Regions from separate parts of the Streptomyces griseoviridis genome, predicted to be linked through region 3. Evidence: riboswitches for the same ligand, from Rfam matches in the RefSeq annotation. Region 3 holds a riboswitch; each other region holds the start of a gene.
What was found. Region 3 has a riboswitch for cyclic di-AMP ahead of DDJ31_RS18605 (M23 family metallopeptidase). Riboswitches for the same ligand answer to the same signal wherever they lie in the genome.

Region 1 (2,253 bases), 840 kb from region 3:
CGCCGCGCTCGCCCGGGTGGCGGCCGCCGGCGCCCGGCATCTGGTCGTGACGGGCCGCCCGGCGCCCCGGGTGCGCCCGCTCCTCGACGACCTGCACAGCAGGGGGCTCGCGGTGTGCGGCCAGGGAGCGCAGGTGTACGACGCGGGCGCGGACCGGCTGCTCTGGTCGGTCACCCTGGACCGGGAGCTGGCCGAGACCGCGCTCGGCAAGATCGAGGCGGAGGTCGGCCAGGTGTACGCGGCCGTCGACCAGGACGGGGTGGACGGCCTGACCCTGATCGAGCCCGGCTACCGGATGCCGCACCCGACGCTGCCCGCGGTGCGGGTCGCGCGCCGTGCCGACCTGTGGTCCGCGCCGATCAGCAAGGTGCTGCTGCGCCATCCCGAGCTGTCCGACGACGAGTTGGCGGGGATCGCGCGGTCGGTGGTCGATTCCCTCGCCACGGTGACGATGTCGGGGCCCGGCACCGTCGAACTCCAGCCATCCGGCATCACGAAGGCGACCGGTCTTGCGCTGGCCGCCGACCACCTGGGTCTCGGCCCGGACGAGACGATCGCCTTCGGGGACATGCCGAACGACATTCCGATGTTCGAGTGGGCCGCCCACGGGGTCGCCATGGCCAACGCCCATCCCGAACTGAAGCGGGTGGCCGACGAGGTCACCTCGTCGAACGAGGACGACGGCATCGCCGTCGTCCTCGAACGAATCTTCGACTGAGTGCGGTCGGCCTAGTAGGCGCCGTACACGTTGTCGATCGAGCCGTACCTGGCCGCCGCGTAGTTGCACGCGGCCGTGATGTTGGCGACCGGGTCGTACGGGTCGTAGACGGTCCCGGAGACGTGGTACGCGGCGAAGGTCGGGTCGATCACCTGGAGCAGGCCCTTGGAGGGGATGCCCGCGGCGGCGTTCGAGTCCCAGTTGTTGATGGCGTTGGGGTTGCCGGAGGACTCGCGGATCACGTTGCGGTAGATGCCGTTGTACGTGCCGGGGATGCCCTTCTGGGCCATCACGGACAGCGAGGCGCGGATCCAGCCGTCGAGGTTGTTCGAGTAGCCGAGCGAGGTGGCGGTCGCCGTGGTCGGTTCGGCGGCCGAAGCGCTGGTGGCGCCGATGACCGGGAGGGCGAGCACGGCGGCGCCGGTGCCGAGGACGGCGAGCTTGCGGGCGAGGCGCGAGCGGCGGGGAGCGATGGCGGGCATGGCGGTTTCCTCTCCGTCGCCTGCGAGGTGAGCTGTCGGGTTCGGGCGGGAGCTGCCCGGCCGCGCCGCTGTCAGGCGGTGCGACTTCACCCCTAGCCGTCACGGGCGCTGGCCCGGTCCGGCGACTTACCTGGTTCCCCCGCTCCTGCCGTGCGTGAGTTCGTTCGGTGAATGGGTGTACGGGCGGCGGCAGGATTAGGCGTCCACCCGACAGGCCGGGAACGTATGCGAGAGCACATGTCCGGAACAAGTGCCGGATTCACACATCGGACCGGTTGACCTTGATCAGGGTGGTTTGGGGTGCTTGATCCTTTGCACTCGCCAAGGGTCAACTCCCCTTGGCGCACAAGGAGCGCCGCGCCGCGCGGGACGGAGGTCCGCGCGCGCCGCGGCGTGAGCCAACTCACTGGAATCGCCAAGTATGGCAAATCGGGCAATGACCCCAACTCGCCTTTAACCGGCTGTGCGTGGAATCCGCTTCTCCCAGGTCCGGTGGAAGAGGACCTCGTCGCCCTCCGTGCAGATCACCTCGTCGAAGGTGATGAAGTCGTTACCGTCGGCGGTGATCTCCGAACGGGTGCGGACGGCGGTGTCCCAGCCCAGCTCGGGCCGGTGCAGCCGGATCGACCAGTCGGACCGGGTGCGGGCGGAGAGCGGGTCGGCCTCCTGGACGGTGTACGTCTCCAGCGCGTCCTCGGTGAACTCCAGGCCGTCGGGGTACACGCGCGTGCCGCCGTAGCGCGGGTCGACCTCCAGCCGCCAGGTGCCCGCCGCGACGTCCCGCACGACCAGCCGCTCGGGCCGCGGCTCGTCCAGGGTGGCGGGGAAGTTCACCCCGAGCGGCGGCGCCTGCTCCGGCTCGTCGAAGGAGATCGCGGGCGACGGCGACTCCCGGCGGCGCACCGGGAGTTCGAGGTAGCTGCCCGCCGGGTCGAGGGTGAAGCCCGCCTCCGAGCCTGGCTGCGGCCAGATCCACGGCCAGTACGCGGAGGAGACGGCGAGCCGGATGCGGTGGCCGGGCGGGAAGGCGTGCCCGATGCCGTTCAGCTCGAA
Region 2 (2,253 bases), 2.1 Mb from region 3:
TGAGGTGGGCCTCCGTGCGGCGCTGCGCGGCCCGGGAGGCGCCCAGCGGCTCCAGGAGCATGCGCATCTCCAGGAGGTCGGCGGCCTCCTGCTCGGTCGGTTCGGCCACGCACGCGCCCGCGTGCCTGCGGGTGACGACGAACCCCTCGGCCTCCAGGGTGCGCAGCGCCTCGCGCACCGGGACCCGGGAGACGCCGTAGCGGCGGGCGAGCAGTTCCTCGGTGAGCCGGCCGCCGCGCTCGTAGACACCGGCGACGATGTCGTCCCGGATGGCCGTGCACACCGAGTGCGCCGGAATACGCATGACCGACCTCCGCCTTAATGCCCGTGAAACGTCGCCGATTGACGCGTGTTCCGTGACTCTATTGCAATGAGCGGGAATTTCCGATGGGGGGCCGGAATCCATGGATATTTTTTGGACAGCAGGGTGCCGGAAACGACGAAAACCCCGGCTCGTCCGAGCCGGGGCTTCTCACGGTCCTGCGGTGCGTCCTCAGATGTTCACGTCGTGTGCCCGGAGGTAGGCGACCGGGTCCAGGTCGGAGCCGTACTCCGCGGTGGTCCTGGCCTCGAAGTGCAGATGCGCCCCGGTGACGTTGCCGGTGTCGCCCGAGAGGCCGATCTGCTGCCCGGGGGTGACGGTCTGGCCCACCGAGACGCCGATCGACGACAGGTGCCCGTACTGCGTGTACGTGCCGTCGGCCATCTTGAGGACGATCTGGTTGCCGTAGGCGCCGCCCCAGCCGGTCTCGACGACGGTGCCGGAGCCGACCGCGTGCACGGAGGTGCCGGTCGAGGCGTGGAAGTCGACACCGGTGTGGCTGCCCGACGACCACAGGGAGCTGCCCGCCTGGTAGCTCGTGGAGACGTAGGAGCCGCTGATCGGCAGCACGAAGGTGTTGAGGCGCTTGCGCTCGGCCTCACGGGCGGCGCGCTGCCGGTCGGCCCGCTCCCGCTCGGCCTTCTCCTGGGCCAGCTTGCGCGCGGCCTCCTGGGCGGCCTGCTTGCGGGCGGCCACCTCGGCGGCCTGCTGCTGCGCGGCGGCCTGGGCGTCGATCTGGTCGGCCACGGTGTCGCCGAGGGAGATGACGGGGGTCAGTCCGGTCTGCTCGACCGCGTTCTCCGCCGCCATCGCCGGCGCGGCCAGGGTGCCGACCACTCCGGTGGTGGCGAGGGCCGCGACACCCGCGGCGCGGGCGGTGCCGCGCTGCATCCGGCTGGGCCGGCGGTGCTTCCCTACGGCGTGACTGAACGCCATGTGGTGGGTGTTCCTTTCCTTCCCTCTCGCCTACCGGGTTAGCTGACGGGTTCGGAGCAGGAAGGTCTCCTACGGGCCCCCACGACGGGCATGGGCGTCCGATTCACCCCAGGGACACAGGTGGGTCCCCGGCTCCCCTGGCTCGCGCCGTACGGGGACTCGGCGATGACTGCCCGGTGCCGCGGATGCGGCGCGGTGGCTGACGAACAGTCGGGGAGACCGTAGACGGGCCCACTTTCGATCCTCAAACAGATCACTGTTTTTGTTGCGCATCCCACAGGGCAGACAGGCAGCCTCTCCCCCAATTCGGACACGAAAGGGCCCCGATGACGTCTCCGTCACCGGGGCCCCGGCACGCGCGCGCGTGCGCGCCGCGCCCGCTACTCGGCCGCGACGACGCTCACTTCGCCGATGCCGAGCGCCGCGACGGACTCCTCGATCGCGGCGGCGTCACCGACCAGGACCGTCACCAGCCGGTCGACCGGGAACGCGTTGACGACCGCCGCGGTCGCCTCCACGGTGCCGGTGGCCGCCAACTGCCGGTACAGGGTGGCCTGGTGGTCGTCGGGCAGATGCTGCTCGACCTGGTCGGCCAGCGTGCCCGCGACGGCCGCCGCGGTCTCGTACTTGAGCGGCGCGACACCGACCAGGAACTGCACGGCGGCGTCCCGCTCGGCGTCCGTCAGCCCCTCGGCGGCGACCCCGCGCAGCACCTTCCAGAGGTCGTCGAGAGCCGGCCCCGTGTTCGGCGTGTCGACCGAGCCGCTGATGGCGAGCATCGCGACCCCGGTGCCGTCCGCCGACGACCGCAGCACCTGGCTGAACGCCCGCACTCCGTAGGTGTAGCCCTTCTCCTCGCGCAGGACGCGGTCGAGACGGGACGTGAGGGTGCCGCCGAGGCAGTAGGTGCCGACCACCTGGGGTGCCCACACCCGGTCGTGCCGGTCGGCGCCCAGACGCCCGATGAGCAGCTGCGTCTGGACGGCTCCGGGCCG
Region 3 (2,253 bases):
TGGCCGCCGGGGTGGACCTCCAGGTGGAGGTGGGGTCCGGTGACGTTGCCCGTCGCGCCGACGCGTCCGATGACGTCACCGGTGGCGACCTTCTGGCCGACGCTGACGTTGATCGAGGACTGGTGGCAGAACCACAGCTCGGTGCCGTCGTCGAGGGTCAGGATCGTGCGGTAGCCGTAGGAGCCGGCCCAGCCCGCCTCGGTGACCGTGCCGCTGTGGACGGCCTTGATGAGGGTGCCGGTGGGCGCGGCGAAGTCGAGTCCCGTGTGGTAGCCGGACGACCACATGGAGCCGGCCTGCCCGAAGGTGCCGGTGATCGTGTAGGAGGAGGTCGGCAGCGTGTACTGCTTGGCCAGTGCGGCGAGCCGCTCGGCCTCGGCCTTCTTCGCGGCCTGGGCCTCGGCCTTCTCCTTCGCGGCGGCGGCCTTGGCGGCGGCTTCCTTCTCCGCCTTGGCGGAGGCGTCGGCGATCTGCCGCGCGGCGGCCTCCTGGGCGGTGACCTGGGCCTTGGTGTCGATCTGGACCTGCTGGCTCTCGGCCTGCGCCATGATCCGGTCGCGCAGCAGGTCGCCCGCGTCCCTGGCGCCCTCGGTGGTCTCCTGGGTGGCCACGCCGAGGGAGCTGAGCGCGGTGGCCGAGCCCTCGGACACGGGTTCCGCGTCGGAGTCGTCGCCGAAGACGGCGCCCACGGAGGGCAGGTCGGGTATCGAGATGGAGACCGGCGGCTTGCCGGTGTTGGCGCTGGCCATGCCGCCCGCGCCCATCGCGGCGATGACCCCGACGCCGAGGACCGTGGAGCTGCGGGCGAGTCCGCCGCCGCGCTGCTTGGCGACCCGGTGCCTGCCGCGTACCGGCGGGAGGGCCTCGGCGGTGGGGTTCCACTCCTGCCAGGGGCCCTCGTCGGTGCGGTAGTCGCCGTAGCCGAAGGTGTCGGCGGCGGGCCGGCCGGGAACGGCCTGGTTCACCGGGACCGTCGGCACAGTCGGAGCAGGCCTGTTGGACGCCACGTAGGCGCACTCCTTCCTTCTCGCCTACCGGGTTAGCTGACGGGTTCGGAGCAGGAAGGTCTCCTACGCGCGTATACCTGTCGTGCGGGCACGACGGACAGACGCGTGATTCACCCCAAGGTGGTGGTTCCCCGGTTCCCTCGCGGGATTCGGCGCGTGCGCGCGGAGCCGCCTTGTGACGGCTGGGACGACCGCGCTGCGTTATCGAACGTTAATAGACACGGGGTGGGGATTCCAAGCCGTTCCCCTTGATCATTAACGAATTCGGCCTGGACGTACGGGCCATGAGCACCGAAAGACGGGCGAGTCGACCTCGCCGCCGAAACCCCCTGGATTTTGACCGTGTGTCAGTTGTTATCGGAGGGAGGTCGCCCGCTCACCCCCGGTGACAACGATCAAGGGCGGCGGACGGCGAGCAGCGCCATGTCGTCCGTGGTGCCGCCGCCGGTGTACTGGCGCACCTCCTGGGCGAGGGTGGCGAGCAGGGTGCCCGGGTCGGCGAAGACCCGCCCCGCGAGCCTGGCCTCCGGGTCGAAGAACTCCCCGCGCTCGTCCCGCGCCTCGGACAGCCCGTCGGTGTACAGCAGCAGGATCGCGCCGCTCGGGAACTCGCTCTCCTCGACCCGGTCGGGCCAGGTGCCGAGATCGCCCATGCCGAACGGCAGGGCGTGGTCGTGGGGGGAGAGCGGACGGATTGTGCCGTCCTGGCCGAGCAGCAGCGGCGGCGGATGGCCCCGGGTGACGATCCGGACGACGCCGTCGCCGTGCGGGAGTTCGGCGAGGACGGCGGTGGTGAACCCCTCGGAGGCCTCCAGCCCCTCGCGTCTGATGCCCTCCCGGGCGAACGCCCGCTCCAGCCGCTGCGCCACCGCCTCCAGGGTGGTCTCCTGCTCCGCCGCCTCCCGGAACGCCCCGATCAGGACGGCGACGGCGCCCACCGCGCCCATCCCCTTGCCGCGCACGTCCCCGACGACCAGGCGGACGCCGTGCGGGGTGTCCTGGACGGCGTAGAGGTCGCCGCCGATGGAGGCGTCGGCCTGCGCGGCCTCGTAGCGGGCGGCGATGTCGAATCCGCCGATCCGCTGGGCCGGCTCGGGCAGCACGGCCCGCTGGGCGGCCTCGGCGATCTCGCGCTGGGAGGCGAGCCTGGCGTTGCTGCGGCGCACCAGGACGTTGATGAAGACGGCCAGCACGACGACGGTCGCGACGGTCGCCAGCTCGGTCAGGGAGTCGGCGTGCAGGGCGC

Region 1: linked by a shared signal. The riboswitch ahead of DDJ31_RS22570 (transglycosylase SLT domain-containing protein) and the one ahead of DDJ31_RS18605 (M23 family metallopeptidase) in region 3 are both predicted to bind cyclic di-AMP.
Region 2: linked by a shared signal. The riboswitch ahead of DDJ31_RS28235 (M23 family metallopeptidase) and the one ahead of DDJ31_RS18605 (M23 family metallopeptidase) in region 3 are both predicted to bind cyclic di-AMP.

The regions. Positions count from the first base shown of each region.
Region 1 covers NZ_CP029078.1:5,230,047-5,232,299, forward strand. Annotated here, with positions in the region: gene DDJ31_RS22565 (HAD family hydrolase) at 1-718, shown strand, start outside; gene DDJ31_RS22570 (transglycosylase SLT domain-containing protein) at 730-1,200, opposite strand; cyclic di-AMP (ydaO/yuaA leader) riboswitch at 1,203-1,380, opposite strand; gene DDJ31_RS22575 (CocE/NonD family hydrolase) at 1,654-2,253, opposite strand, start outside.
Region 2 covers NZ_CP029078.1:6,516,827-6,519,079, reverse strand. Annotated here, with positions in the region: gene DDJ31_RS28240 (GntR family transcriptional regulator) at 1-304, opposite strand, end outside; gene DDJ31_RS28235 (M23 family metallopeptidase) at 494-1,258, opposite strand; cyclic di-AMP (ydaO/yuaA leader) riboswitch at 1,271-1,433, opposite strand; gene DDJ31_RS28230 (M16 family metallopeptidase) at 1,639-2,253, opposite strand, start outside.
Region 3 covers NZ_CP029078.1:4,386,872-4,389,124, forward strand. Annotated here, with positions in the region: gene DDJ31_RS18605 (M23 family metallopeptidase) at 1-1,007, opposite strand, end outside; cyclic di-AMP (ydaO/yuaA leader) riboswitch at 1,015-1,172, opposite strand; gene DDJ31_RS18610 (PP2C family protein-serine/threonine phosphatase) at 1,403-2,253, opposite strand, start outside.